Regions from separate parts of the Gordonia sp. SL306 genome, predicted to be linked through region 1. Evidence: predicted binding sites of a transcription regulator. Region 1 holds the regulator's gene; the other holds the start of a gene.
The links. The regulator LexA, encoded in region 1, represses DNA repair genes until DNA is damaged. The targets are predictions, from matches to a motif close to CGAACANNTGTTCG.
Positions count from the first base shown of each region.

Region 1 (7,454 bases):
CCACGGCGGATAGCCGCGAGTTCGGTCGCGCGCCGCATCGCCGACGAAACCGACAGCGAGATCGGCCAGGCGATCGGATACTCGGTGCGGTTCACCGACCGGGCCGGCGCAAACACCCTGGTCAAGGTGATGACCGACGGAATCCTGCTCCGTGAGATCGGTACCGACCCCCTGCTGCGCCCCTACGACACGCTCATCATCGACGAAGCCCACGAACGCAGCCTCAATATCGACTTCATCCTCGGGTACCTGAAGCAACTGCTGCCACGCCGTCCCGACCTCAAGGTCATCATCACCTCGGCGACCATCGAGCCCGATCGGTTCGCGCGGCACTTCGCATCCGACGAACCCGCGGGCGGCAACCGGCTCACCGGTGACGTGCCCATCCTGGAGGTGTCCGGGCGTGCGTATCCCGTCGAGGTCCGATACCGGCCGTTCGGGGACGACCGGGATCCCGATTCCGATCATCGCGACCTCGATCAGGTCCAAGCCGTCGACCAGGCCGTCGGCGACCTGTGGTCGTCGCACCGCACCGGCGACATCCTGGTGTTCCTGCCGACCGAACGGGACATCCGCGAGACCGCGGACGCGTTGCGCCATCGTGTCGCGTCGGGTGCCGAGATCGTCCCGCTCTTCGCGCGGCTGTCGATCGCCGACCAGCAACGCGTCTTCGCGCCGTCGAGCGGGCGGCGGATCGTCCTCGCCACCAACGTCGCCGAGACGTCGCTGACCGTTCCGGGTATCCGCTACGTCATCGACACGGGCACCGCCCGCATCTCGCGCTACTCAACACGGTCGAAGGTGAACCGACTTCCCATCGAGCCGATCTCCCAGGCCTCCGCCCGGCAGCGGGCCGGGCGCTGTGGCCGTGTCGCACCGGGCATCTGCATCCGCCTGTACTCCGAGGAGGATTTCGACAACCGCCCCGCGTTCACCGACCCAGAGATCCTGCGGACCAATCTCGCCGCGGTGATCCTCCAGATGGCCGCCCTGCACATCGGTGACGTGTCGGCATTCCCCTTCGTGCAGCCGCCCGACGCGCGCGCCATCCGTGACGGCATGGCCGTGCTCACCGAGCTCGGCGCGATCCGTGAGACCGCTCGCGACGATCACGAGCCGGTCCTCACCCGGATCGGGCGTGACATGGCCCGGATACCGGTGGATCCCCGTCTGGCACGGATGCTGATCTCCGCACACGAACTCGGGTGTCTCGACCACGTCCTGGTGATCGCCGCGGCGTTGTCGGTGCCAGATGTGCGCGAACGGCCTGCGGAACATCGCGAGGCCGCCGGCACCTCGCATCGACGGTTCGCGGTGCCGGGTTCGGAGTTCCTCTCGTATCTCGAGCTCTGGGAGTATCTGAACGATCGGCGACAGGAGTTGTCCGGTAATCGGTTCCGACGGATGTGTGAGAGCGAGTTCCTCCACTTCCTGCGAATCCGGGAATGGCAGGAACTCCATCGCCAGTTGTCACGGATCGTCTCCGACCTCGATTGGACCGCCACCGCGTCGCCACGCGACGCCGACGCCATCCACCGTTCGATCCTGTCCGGACTGCTGGGCAACATCGCAGTCCGCCAGGGCGATTCACGCGACTACATCGGTGCCCGAAACACATCGCTGGCGATCTTCCCCGGCTCGTCGCTCGCCCGTAAACCACCTCCCTTCATCATGGCCGCTGAGATCCTCGAGACCTCACGGCTGTTCGCGCACACCGTCGCCGGCATCGATCCGCTCTGGGCCGAGAAACTCGCGGGCGACCTCGTCCGCCGGTCGTACAGCGAGCCGCACTGGTCGGCCAAGCGCGCGTCGGCGATGGCCTACGAGCGGGTTACTCTCTACGGGGTCACCCTCGTCGCCCAGCGACGCGTTCCCTACGGCGCGATCGATCCGCCGACCTCACGGGAGATGTTCATCCGCCACGCCCTGGTCGAGGGCGACTGGCGCACCGATCATGTGTTCTTCCACCGCAATCGGGATCTCCTCGAGGCGGCCGCCGACGTCGAGCATCGCGCGCGTCGTCGCGATCTGGTGATCAGCGAGCAACAGCTCTTCGAGTTCTACGATGCCCGGGTCGGCGCCGACGTCGTGTCGGCGCGGCATTTCGACACCTGGTGGAAGAAGACGCGCCGAGAGCATCCGGACCTGCTCGATCTGAAGCCGGAGGATGTGGCGGCCGATGTCACGGTGGCCGACACCGACTTTCCCGGAGCCTGGCAGCAGGGCGAGACCCGCCTGGAACTGCGCTACCGGTTCGAGCCAGGAGCTCCCGACGACGGGGTCACCGTCGTGATCCCCCGGCCGCTACTCGATCACGTACGACCCGCAGGCTTCGACTGGTCGGTCCCGGGCCTGCGCTCCGAACTCGCCACCGAGCTCGTCAAATCACTGCCCAAGGCCCTGCGCAAGTCGATGGCACCCGCCCAGCGTTTCGCCGACCTCGCGGTCTCGCGATTGACACCCCGGTCGGAGCCACTGGTGACCGGTCTGTCCCGCGAGCTCACCTCGATCACCGGCATGACCGTGTCCCCGGGTGACTTCTCCCTCGATCGCGTCCCTGCCCATCTGACGATGAACTTCGCCGTCACCGACCGCGCCGGGACGGTGGTCGCGAGTGGCAAGTCACTGGCCGACCTGAAGAAGGGTTTCGCCGGGCACGACGACACCTCACGTCCCCGCGCCGTCCACACCTCCTGGACCGACGATGGCATCGGCGATCTACCCGACACCACCACCACAACGGTTGCCGGCCAGACGATCACCCGCTATCCGGGACTCGACGTCGTGCGGGACGACGCTGGACGGGCAACCGGTGTCACGCGGACCGAGTCCGTCACCGCGGCCGAACGCGACCGCAAGCTGACCGACGCGGTGATCGTGTTGTTGGAGACGACGATCCCGACGCTCCCCAAGAAGATCACCGGAACCCTCGACCCGGCCGGACGGCTGGCGCTGAGTCAGAGCCCGTATCGACGACCCGACGATCTGCCGGCCGATTGCACCCGGCGCGCGGTCCGTGACGCCGTGGCCACCCGAGACCTCACCGTCATCCGGACGCCCGGCCAGTTCGCGCGGCTCCGCGATGACCTCAGAACGACTGTGACCGACGCGGCCCCTGAGTATTTCGCGCTCGCCACGGACATTCTCCGGCATCTCGCCCCCCTCCGATCGGAGATCGACCAGGACAGCGGGTCCGTCGCTGCCGACGACGTGGCCGAGCAACTGGAGAACCTCGTCTTCGACGGATTCGTGGCCGCGACCCCACGCAGACATCTCACCGAGATCCCTCGCTATCTCCAGGCGGCGGAGAATCGATTGGCCGATCTCATGGGATCAACGACCCGCGATCGCGATGCCCTCGCCGCGGTCGACCGGGTGATCGCACACTGGAATCAGCGAGTCGCGCAGCTCCCCGTCGGCCGGCGCGATGCCTTCAACGAGTATGCCCATTGGATGGTCGAGGAACTCCGGGTCGGTCTCTTCTCGCAGCGACTCGGTACCGCCTATCCGATCTCCGAGAAGCGGGCGATGCGCGCACTGGACGTGTTCCATTGAGCGCACCGCTCCGACGCCGTCATTCGGAGACGGTCGGCCCCGCAGCGTCCACTGTCTTCTCGTGCGTCAGGTCGCCCTGCAGGTCGTCGATCTCGCGCTGGAAGTCCTCGAGCGAGTCGAACGAGCGGTACACCGACGCAAATCGGAGATAGGCCACCTCGTCGAGCTCACGCAACGGTTTGAGGATCGCCAATCCCACCTCGTTGCTGGGGATCTCGGCCGATCCGGATGCGCGCACCGCATCCTCGACCTGCTGCGCGAGCTGGGCGAGGGCGTCTTCGGCCACGGCACGCCCCTGGCAGGCCCGACGAACTCCGCGCATCACCTTCTCGCGGCTGAACGGTTCGGTGACCCCGTTGCGTTTCGCCACCGACAGCACGGCGCTCTCCACCGTCGAGAACCGGCGACCACACTCCGCACACGAACGGCGCCGTCGGATCGCCTGCCCTTCATCGGCGACACGCGAGTCGATGACCTTGGTGTCTTCGTTCTTACAAAACGGGCAGCGCATGTTGTCCTCACGCACGTCTCGGGACACTCCGGCGCACCGGATGCTCGCTACGCCGTGCCGGTTTCCGGCTGGAACCTGTGCCATGAGAATACCGTCCGTTGCTCAGCGGTATGCGGGCGCGATCAGTGCCTGACCGACCCGGAGTCCCGAGGAGGCCAAGGCGTTGCGCTCGACGATCTGATCGATGACCGACTGGCGCGGCAGATCCGGCGCCACCCGATCGGCGATCGAGCTCAGGGTGTCGCCCTGCCGGACGTGCACCACCTCGGTGCCCACCGGCTGCGGGGCGACGGACGCGGCGTAGTTCGACCCGACGATCGCGACGACCCAGACGAGCGCGGCCAGCGCTCCCCCGACCAGCACGGCAAGCGCGGCCGCACGACGTCGTGCGTAGACCCGCCGCTCATCTGCCGGTGCCGCACACCGGGTGCCGACGATCGTCGTGCCCGCGTTGTATCGACCGTCCGGACGACGGTCGGCCGGACGGGTCGGCTCGACCCTCGCGCCGCGCCTCGGACGCGAACCGACGCCGGAGGTGACCGGCCGTCGCGGCGCCAGCGCCGGTGTCTCGCGGGTCAGGGTGCCACTGCTCGGCACGTGGCGCGCGGGTGTCTCGCGGACGGACGTCTCGCGGGTCAAGGTGGCTGTGCTCATCGTGTCCTCCTGGGATCCGAATCGACCGTTCCCTCGATCACATGTTCGATGGAACGCATGTTCGATTTGTAGCACGCTGCGCCGACAAAGTCTCGACACGCGTCGAACAAATGTTTGAACCTGTCGGCAGGTTCGGTTAACCTCGGCCGTGAGACAACCGATCGACCAGCGATTTTGCGAGGCGAACCCGGTTCCGGCGGCAGCCGACGATGCAACAGCCGACAGGAAGGACTCAGCGATGAGCGACAAGGCCGGCGGGCGGCGTGGAGCCACCCGCGGGATCCACGAGACCGCAGACGCCCCCGACGACTCGTCGGAGCCGGCACCCGTCGTCGCCGAACCCGAGGTCGCCGAGGCGGCTCTCACCGCCCGGCAGCGCGGGGTCCTGGAGTTCATCCGTCAGTCCGTGCGAGAGCGTGGCTACCCGCCCAGCATCCGCGAGATCGGCGACGCCGTCGGACTGACGTCCACGTCGTCGGTGGCGCATCAACTCCGCACCCTGGAACGCAAGGGATTGCTCAAGCGCGACCACAACCGGCCGCGCGCGGTCAACATCCAGGACGGCGACCACACCCCGCCCGGCGGCGCGGCGGCCGGACTGGCCGACGGTCAGGAATTGCCCACACCGACGTTCGTGCCCGTGCTCGGGCGGATCGCCGCAGGCGGACCGATCCTGGCCGAGCAGGCCGTCGAGGACGTGTTCCCGCTACCTCGAGAACTGGTCGGAGAGGGATCGCTGTTCCTGCTGCGCGTCGTCGGCGAGTCGATGATCGACGCCGCCATCTGCGACGGCGACTGGGTCGTGGTCCGGCAGCAGAACGTCGCAGACAACGGCGACATCGTCGCGGCCATGATCGACGGCGAGGCCACCGTGAAGACGTTCAAGCGCAAGGACGGTCACGTGTGGCTGATGCCGCACAACGACCTCTTCGATCCCATCCCGGGCGACGAGGCCGCGATCCTCGGCAAGGTCGTCACCGTGATGCGGCGCGTGTGAGGATCGGCGGCCGAGAGTCAGCCACCGAGCGCCGCGGCCGCGACCGCACGGGCCTCCGCGGGATCGGCGGTTTTCAGCACTGCTTGCGCGGCTGACCGGCACTGGTCGAGGGTCACCTCCGAGAGGCGAGCCCCGACCGGCGCAGCCGCGGCGGGCGCCGCGGACAATGAACTGACGCCCATGCCGACGAGTACACATGCCAGCAGCGGGTCGGCGGCCGCCTCACCGCACACTCCGACCGGTTTGCCCGCCGCCTGACCGGCGCGGGCAACCATGTCGATCAGTGCCAGCGCCGCAGGCTGCCACGGATCCGTCAGTGTGGCGAGTTCGGCGGACATCCGATCCGCGGCCATCGTGTACTGCGTCAGATCATTGGTGCCGATCGAGACGAAGTCGACCTCCGCCATGATCGCGGGAGCCAGGATCGCAGCGGCGGGCACCTCGACCATCACCCCCGCGATCAATCCACGGCGCCGCACTTCGCCCGCGAATTCCGCTGCCTCGGAAGGCGATGCGATCATCGGGGCCATCACCCATGGCGTGGCTCCGCTCTCCTGAGCAGCGGCTGCGATCGCATCGAGCTGCGCCGCGCGGATCTCGGGATGGTCGATCGCGATGCGATTGCCCCGCACACCCAGCGCCGGATTGGCCTCGTTGAGCTGGGTCACGAATTTGAGCGGCTTGTCCGACCCGGCGTCGAGCGTCCGGATCACCACTTTCTGATCGGCGAATGCGTCGATCACCTCGCGGTACAACGTTGTCTGCTCGGCGATCGTCGGGGCCTCGGCCCGCTCGAGGAACGCCAGCTCCGTGCGGAACAATCCGACACCCTCGACGGGATGACCGGATGCGTTTCGTGCCGACGCTCCGTCGGCGACATTCGCGAGCACCGAGACCGGATGCCCGTCCGCGGTCGTCCCGGGTCCCGTCCACGACGCCACCGCGGCGGCCTTGCGACGACTCTCGTCGACGCCGGCCAGCGCCCTCGCCTCGTCGGGTTCGACCTCCAGAGTGCCCGCCGTGCCGTCGACGAGCACCGTGGTGCCGACGGCCACGGTGGCGAGCTCACCCACTGCCACCACGCATGGAATCCCCAACTGGCGGGCAATGATCGCGGTGTGACTCGTGGGACCTCCGAGACGCGTGACGAGCGCGGTGATCAGCGTCGGATCGAGCCCGGCGGTGTCCGCCGGGGCGAGATCGTCGGCGAGCAGCACCGACGGCACGGGCGGTTCCGGTACGCCGGGCTCGGGTATCCCGAGCAACTCGGCGACCACCCGATCGCGGACGTCGTTGAGATCGGTGACCCGCTCGGCCATCAGTCCGCCGAGCTTGGTGAACATCGCGGCGAACTGTTCGGTCGCCGCCACGGCCGCAGCCGGCGCGGGGGTGCCCTTGGCGATCAACGCCGACGCCGCACCGACCCAACCGCGGTCCTCGGCCAGGCCGGCGGTCGCCACGAGCACCTCCGACGCGGCGCCCGAGGCATGCGAGGCCCGCTCCCGGAGCCGTCCCGCCACCGCCGCCGCGGCGTCGGTGAAGCGTTTGGTCTCGACCTCACGCTCGTCCTCGGCGACGGCGTCCTCTGCGCTCGGGTCGTATTCCGGGCGGGCGCCCGGCCAGATGGCCGGACCGAAGGCCTTTCCGGCCACCACCGGTGTCCCCTGCAAAACCTGTGTCTGTGTCACCGAAGTCCTATCTGTCCGTCGGTCCGGGAACCGATCCCGTCCCGGACTC
Region 1 covers NZ_CP113063.1:4,745,451-4,752,904, reverse strand. Annotated here, with positions in the region: gene hrpA (ATP-dependent RNA helicase HrpA) at 1-3,555, shown strand, start outside; gene nrdR (transcriptional regulator NrdR) at 3,575-4,066, opposite strand; gene OVA31_RS21755 (LysM peptidoglycan-binding domain-containing protein) at 4,169-4,720, opposite strand; gene lexA (transcriptional repressor LexA) at 4,959-5,717, shown strand; gene OVA31_RS21745 (putative PEP-binding protein) at 5,735-7,405, opposite strand.

Region 2 (7,454 bases), 1.9 Mb from region 1:
ACGAAACGTTCCGTACCAGAACACAATCAGCGGCCGGTTCACACCGGACATCTCCAGAGGAGAGCAGCCATGACCATCAGTATTCGTAAGGTCGCCGTCGGCGTCGCTATCGGCGCAGCGGTGTCGATGCCGCTGGCGCCGGTCGCATCGGCGGCGCCGTCCACGGTCCCGGCGACCGCGTCACACGACGCGGCCACCATTGTCGTCCCCGACCTTCCAGTGCCCCTTCTCCCCGTTCCGCTGCTCCCCGTACCGCTGGTGCCCATCTTCCCGCTCCCGGATGTGCCGAAAGCCGTCTGCATCACGTTCGTGTGCGTACCGGTCAACTGACAGCGCCAAGGCACTGCGCCAACAGGTCACACGAATCGAAAGGGCTTGCTTAATAGCGTATTTCGTATGCGCACTTGCGCAGGCCTGGATTCGGTGCCACTCTTGATTGCTATGACTACCGGAAAGGCGGACACCGCCACCCTCGCGTGAGCGCCGTGCCGTTCCACTCATGGACTCCTGATCGAGTCGTTCTCTCCAACCCATCTGGGCAAGAGGTTGCCGACATATCGGCGATCCGCGATTTCTGGCTCGAGTACGGTCTCTCAACTCGCCGCAGCGATAGAGCCTCAGCCGAATCTGCTGTCGCACAGTTATATCGACGATCGTGCTGTGCTGAACCCGAGTTCATCTGGGTGCCGTCCCCGCGGGCCGCATCGGAACTGATCGAAGCCGAAGGCCTCGCGTCGAACATCTCACTGGCCGACGATGCCATAGCCCGACATATTGCCGGCATGATTTCCTTATCACGCGAACGTATGACCGCCCGCGTCCCGAACGACAAGTGGCAGCACTCAGATACCCGCCTGGCGATCGAGGCCGCTCGGGTCATGACGCCGGAACATGCGATAGAGGCCGGTGTGGATCTCCGCGTCGTCATTCGATCCGGTGTGCAGGACCCATTGCGCACCAGCTTGTTTGATGGGATCGCGCCTGCCATCCGGACGATAACGACGTCGTTCAGCGGGCTCGTCACCTGGTACGGACAACAGGAGGCCCACCACATCGCCGCCGGCCACGCCCTCCTGCGGTACGGGCGAGCCAGACCGTCACCAGATGATGTCGAGTTGCTGGAGATCCAGTCCACACTGGTCACCGCCACGGGCTGGTGGTGGGCGTTCGACGACGTCTGCGTGATGTCCGAACGACCGTCCGCATTGCACACCGAACCGACACCGGGCGGTGTGCACAATGAGCGCAGATTGCATCACGCAGATCGACCCGCTGTCGAGTTCATCGACGGTGCCGCGGTACACGTCCTGCACGGCACCATCGTCCCCGACTGGGTGGTGAGCGATCCCACGCCCGAACGCATTGCGCAGGAACGCAACATCGAGGTCCGACGTTCCGCGATCGAGCACATTGGGTGGGACGCCTACATCGACGCTGCCGGCCTGACCCTGGTCGATCAGGCAGACGATCCCGGCAACAGTGGATGCCTGCTGCAGCTGTATGCGACCCCGCGTGAGTGGCGCACCAACGGGAAGATCCTGCTCGCGGTCAACGGTTCTCGGGAACGCGACGGACATCGTCGTCGATACGGCCTGCAGGTACCCGGCTTTGTCCCGTCGGCGCTCGACGCCGCAGGCTGGACCTACGGCATCCGCGGCGACGACTATGCCGGGCTGGTGCGACGGACCTGACCTCGAAACCGCCCTCCACCATCCGATTCCGTTCTCGGACAACCACCAAGGTGATCACATGAACTCGACCATGACTCTCTCCGATCTCACCGAGCTCTCGGGCATCGATGTCTTCGACTATCTCGACCAGACCATCTCGATACCGGTGATCGACGGTATGCAAGCGCAGGGTGACCTCATCGTGGTGCCATGCCCGTTGCTTGCTGACGCCGTCAGCACAGTGCCGTGGACCCACCGCGTCGGGGTACCGCTGAGAGGCGTGGAGCTCCTCCGTAGTGCGGCCGGCGGCAACCCGCACAGCCTGGTCGCCGACAGCGGACGCTGCAACTGGCTGTCGCCGGTCACCGACGAAAGCGGCCTCGCCCTAGGCATTCTCGACACCGCCGTGACCGCTTACCTCATCCATCCCGAGCACGGTGCCACCGGAATCGCACCTGGACGGTATGTCATCCGCAGGCAGCGTGAGCGCAGCACTGCCGGCCTGTATGCCGTGCAGATGGTCGCGGACTGACGTGAGACCTCCCGACGGCGACGAGATCGATTGCCAGATCGGCTTCAGCGAGACCGACCCTGACGATGTGCCACGACTACTCGCAGGCGACACCGTCACCGTCTCGATCCAAACCGGACCGATAGCCCGGCTCGCCCGCCTGAATCGGCGCAGCGCCGGCCGCCCGTACCGCAGAGCAGTTGCGGTAATAGGTGCTGCCGCTGTCATCCGCTACGGGCGGAGGCGCCACGTACACCGGCTGAGTGGTGGTCGGCGGCGGAGTGTAGGCGGGCGCGGGTGTCGCTGTCCTCGTCGCGGTCTCCGACGGTTCCGGTGCCGGGCTGGTGGTCGCGATCGGGGTACCGCCGCAGCTGGAGAGAATCCGCGCCATCGCGTCCTTCTCCGCCTGCGTCACCCACAGGCGATAGAGCACTTTGACGTCAATCTGCCGGGATACGTAGGCGCAGCGATACGACTTGTTCGACGGGAGCCAGGTCGCGGCGTCACCGTCGCTCTTCTGCTGATTCGCCGGTCCGTCGGCGGCTTGCAGGTTCCGCGGATCGTTCGCGAGGTTGCGACGCTCGATGGGGCTCAACTGCTGGGCACCCTTCTGCCAGGCGTCCGAGAGCGCCACGACGTGATCGATCTGCACTGCCGACGACGTCGTCTTCCCCCGGACAAACGAAATCGTTGTGCCAGTGTATGGGTCATTCAGCGTGCCGGTTTGCACCGCGCACCCGTTGGAGCCGGACTTGAAGCTGATCGCCGTCAAGTCGCGGCGCAGGATGTCGTTGCGGGTATCGCAGCCGTTGTGGCCGCCGGCCACCGAGACGTCGTCGGTCCACGCCTGTCCGAACTGCTCACGGGAGTAACCGGTTTTCGGGGCACGGCCCTTCACAGCCAGAGTCTCGAGCTTCGCGAGCGAGCCGTCGGCGGAGTTCGCTGACACCGTGGTCGCCCCGGCGGCGGCGACAGGCCGCAATGTCGGCTCGCTCGACGACGTCGTTGTGTTTGTGGCCGCGCCCGAGGCCGTCGACGACGTGGCTACCGGTTCCGACTCACCCGGCCCACAGGCCGTGCTGATCACGACGACACCGGCCAACACCGCGACACCGGCTACGAGCGCCGTCCGGCTGTTGCGCGAGATTCCCGACTTTGACTGCGCGTTCACTTCTTCAACCCTTTGTTCCTTGGCATTCCCCACCCTGTGATCGGCGAGCGGTGTGGGGACGTTACCCAAGTCCTCGTTGCAGGCCCAGGGGCATCCCGCGACCGCCGACTCAGATCCGGCGTCACTTGGGGTGGGATCATCTCGTTGGCGCCGATACCGACTCCGACGACGGGACCGTAAGCACTGGCGGGAGTGTTTGTAACCGCATAGACAAGCCGCTTGCCGCACAGATCCAACCGTTGATCACCGAAGTACGCAGCAAATACCCGAACTCCCAGATCGCGTTGATCAAGCAGGGCCCTCGGCAGGGTTCGGACGTGTCGCGTCAACTCTTCGAATATGCATCCGCTATGTCGGCTGAAGGCGACCAGGTGATCGACGTCTACTCCGCATTCCCCAGCAGCACTGCGGGTCTCGCGGCGGTGATGCTACCCCGAGCCGGGAACGTTCTGATCTGTCGGGCGAATTCGGCCATGTCCATCACGACGCGGAAATGACTTGCGAGGCCCGTCCCGGAACTCGATGATCTCTCGGACGTCGAACTCGACGTCTTAACCCGTAGCCGCGAGGCCCGGTGGATCCAGTGGGCCGGCATGGGTTCCCACTGCGGTCCAGGCAAAGCTGACCCGCGGCTCGTGCGGGTGGAAGAAGGGATCGTGCGAATTGAATCCGCGTAGGAGATCTGCGACGAAATCCCTGACTGCGGTTTCATCGACGGAGTTCGCGGAGCGTCATCGAGCGGCATGATTCCACCTGACAAGACTGAGGCTCTTCAGTCGGACAATGCGGTCGCAAGCCTCTGGGCGATCCGCCCTTCGAGGCAATTTCATCTCGACTGATCGACGCCGATTGCCTCGGCGAAAGGGCTTGCGCGGAAGGTTTCGAACCTGTTAGACTTCGAACATACGTTCGAACAAACCGGATCCGGGGGTCCGCCACATGAGCGAGTCCGACTCCGATCATGCCCATGCGTCTGTCGATGACGGTGGTGAGGTCGATGTGGCGGCGGTGGCCGGCCAGTGGTTACCGCAGGGCATGTTCGCCGAGCATCATCCGCGCAGTCATGACGAACTGCTCGACCGACAGGCCGAATTGGCCACGGCCGCCGCGGCGTCGGTCGGTGATCTGCCCGCCGGTGAGAATGTGGTGGAGCTCTACCGTGAGCTGCACGGAATGCTCGACCGCATCGCCGGCATCGACACCACCGCCACCGGTGAGGCCGATCTGGTGGCGGTGGCCGCCGAACACGAACGCGCCGCCCGCCGGATGAGTTCGATCGGACACCGCCGGGTCATGGACGTCTGCGACCGCGACGCCCACACCGCCGCCGGCTACCGCTCACTGCACAACTTCATGGCCGAACGGCTGCGCATCGGCGACCTACGCCACCGCAAAGAACAGATGGCCGCGGTCTCGCAGATGTACAACCTGCAGGGCGAATTGCTCGCCCCGCGCTTCCCGCAGACGGCCGCCGCGCTGGCCGACGGCGCGATCGGACCCGACCACGTACACACCATCGTGAACGCCATGGCACGCATCCCGGCCGCGGTGGCACCCGGCCTGGTGGAGGCGGCCGAAGCCAGTCTGGCCTACTTCGCTCGCGACTTCTCCCCGAAAACACTCACCGACCTCGGCGCCCGCATCCTGGGCCACCTCGACCCCGACGGCACCGTGACCGATCAGCGTGACCGCGCCCGCCAACGCCGCCTGCTGCTGAGCAAACACGACGCCCAACAAATGAGCCGGCTGACCGCCACCCTGGACCCGACCACCCGCGCCATGTTCAACGTCGTACTCGCCGCCTGGGCCGCACCCGGCATGAACAACCCCGACGACACGCAATCACCCACCGGACAACGCGAACACGCCGACCCCGACACCCTCGCCGACGCCGCCGCCCGCGATGCCCGCACCCCCGAACAACGCAACCACGACGCGTTGCGCGCCCTGCTCGACTACATCCTGAAAAGCGGTGGACTCGGCGACAGTCACCGCGGACTGCCGCCACACGTGATCATCGCGATCACCGAACAGGAACTACGCGAACGGGCCGGCCTCGGCCACACCACCACCGGCGCCACCCTGCCCATCGCCGACATCATCGAACTCGCCGCCCACGCCGACCTGCACCTGGCCGTGTTCGCCGACCACACCCGCGAAGTCCTGCACCTGGGCACCGCGAAACGATTCGCCAACCAAGCCCAACGCCTGGCGCTCTTCGCCCGCGACGGCGCCCACTGCACCCACCCCGACTGCGACATGCCGTTCAGCCACACCGAAGTTCACCACGCCGAACGCGACTGGGCCGACGGCGGCCGCACCGACATCGACGCCCTCGCCGCCGCGTGTCCCACCCACAACCGCATGGTCGGACCCAAACCCGGACAATTCACCACCCACATCGTCGCCGACGGACCCGACGCCGGCCGCCCCGCCTGGACCCGCAACACCGACGGCACCCGACCACCCAACCCGCCACGCATCAACCGACGCAACCACATCGCCGACACCCTCCGACACCACCTCGACGACAGCGGACTCTCAGGTGACACCCCCGCACGCCCAAAAGAAGTGGCCCCACCCGACTACCGATACGCCGGACCCATGCGCTTCACCCGACTCGTACACGACGGCATCACAGTCGAAATCCTCACACCAGACGACCTCGACCTGGCCCGGTAAATGCGACTGCCCCACCGCCGTCACTGGATACTGGTGGGATGCGATCGATCGATCCGTTCCACGCGCTTGTCCTCCTGGGACTGCTCTTCACCAGCGGCGCATGGTGCCTGGCCCGTCCGGGACGATGGTCGGCCACGGTGCTCGTCGTGGTGGCCGGAGCGTGGATCGTGTTCAACGGACCGCTGGAGGGTCGAACGCTGTTCGTGCTCAGCGCCCGCCACGGAGTGACCGAAGGGGATGTGCTGTCGGTCGTCGGGTTCGCCATCGCAGGATGGGCGCTCTGGCAGACCGAGACTCGAGCCGGGCGACGGTGGGCGCGCGAGCGAAGAGCACGACGCAGGTCTCGCTGAGCGAATCACTCCTGGACCAGCCCGTGTGATCTGTCGTACAACGATCCGCCACTCGCACTCGAGCCGTGCACAATTCAGGAATGGCGGTACGGCGATCTCGGTTCAGATCCATCGCCGCCATCGCTCTCTGCGTGCTGCTCATCGTCGCCGCGACCGTCGTCGGAGTCGGCTATCAGCTCTTCAACCGCGAACACCAGGACGAACTACGACCTGCGGATGCCATCGTCGTCCTAGGCGGCGAGCACGACGGCCGAGAGGATTACGGACTCCGATTGGCGCACGAGGGATTCGCCAAAACTGTCGCGATCTCGGATCCGTACCGCCCTTACCCACTCCTCGACAAACAGATCATGGACCGCGTCTGCAATGCAGGCACCCCCGACATAGAGGTCATCTGCTTCGCGCCGGATCCGTCGACGAAACAGGGCGAGGCCATGTTCATCCAACACCTGGCAAAGGAGCGTGGCTGGCGATCGGTGATTGTGATCAGCTGGCGCTATCACATGGTGCGCGCCCGGTACATCTTCGGACAATGTTTCGACGGACAGGTGATCATGCGCAGCGTCCCGCGCGACTATTCGCGATCTGTCGTCAAATGGGCGTATCAATACGCCTACCAATACGGCGGGCTCGCCAAAGCCGCCGTACTCGGGTGCGACCGATAGCGAACCTCGTCGCAGGAAACAGCGATATCGCCCGAAGACATCTCAACAGCTGCTGAGACCTTGGCTTCCCAAACGGCCCCGGGCTGGCTCACGCTTATAGACTGAACTCTCGGTTGCGCAGCCCAGGCCCGCGAAATGGACAGCGGGCGTTGGGGTGCGAGTGTGAAGGAGAAGCGTCATGGCACCCAGAAATCATCGCCAACGTGAACGGCGCCGCAAGTTCGGCGAGGCATCCATCGAGATCATCGCCACTCACGGACTACGAGCGCTCACCCATCGGGCAGTCGACGAGACCGCCGGGTTTCCCATCGGCTCGGTGAACTATTACGCACCCACCCGCGCCAAGCTCCTCGCACTTGCCCTGGAGACAGTCCACGAGGAGCTGCAGACACTTGCTGCCGAGTC
Region 2 covers NZ_CP113063.1:1,302,917-1,310,370, forward strand. Annotated here, with positions in the region: gene OVA31_RS05835 (hypothetical protein) at 70-330, shown strand; gene OVA31_RS05840 (DUF6745 domain-containing protein) at 477-1,691, shown strand; gene OVA31_RS05845 (hypothetical protein) at 1,750-2,202, shown strand; gene OVA31_RS05850 (GmrSD restriction endonuclease domain-containing protein) at 2,279-3,130, opposite strand; gene OVA31_RS24745 (hypothetical protein) at 3,132-3,392, shown strand; gene OVA31_RS05855 (HNH endonuclease signature motif containing protein) at 4,292-6,034, shown strand; gene OVA31_RS05860 (hypothetical protein) at 6,073-6,384, shown strand; gene OVA31_RS05865 (YdcF family protein) at 6,465-7,049, shown strand; gene OVA31_RS05870 (TetR/AcrR family transcriptional regulator) at 7,228-7,454, shown strand, end outside.
Region 2: OVA31_RS05855 (HNH endonuclease signature motif containing protein) is a predicted target of LexA. The motif match lies at 4,251-4,264, and genes of this name have one in related genera.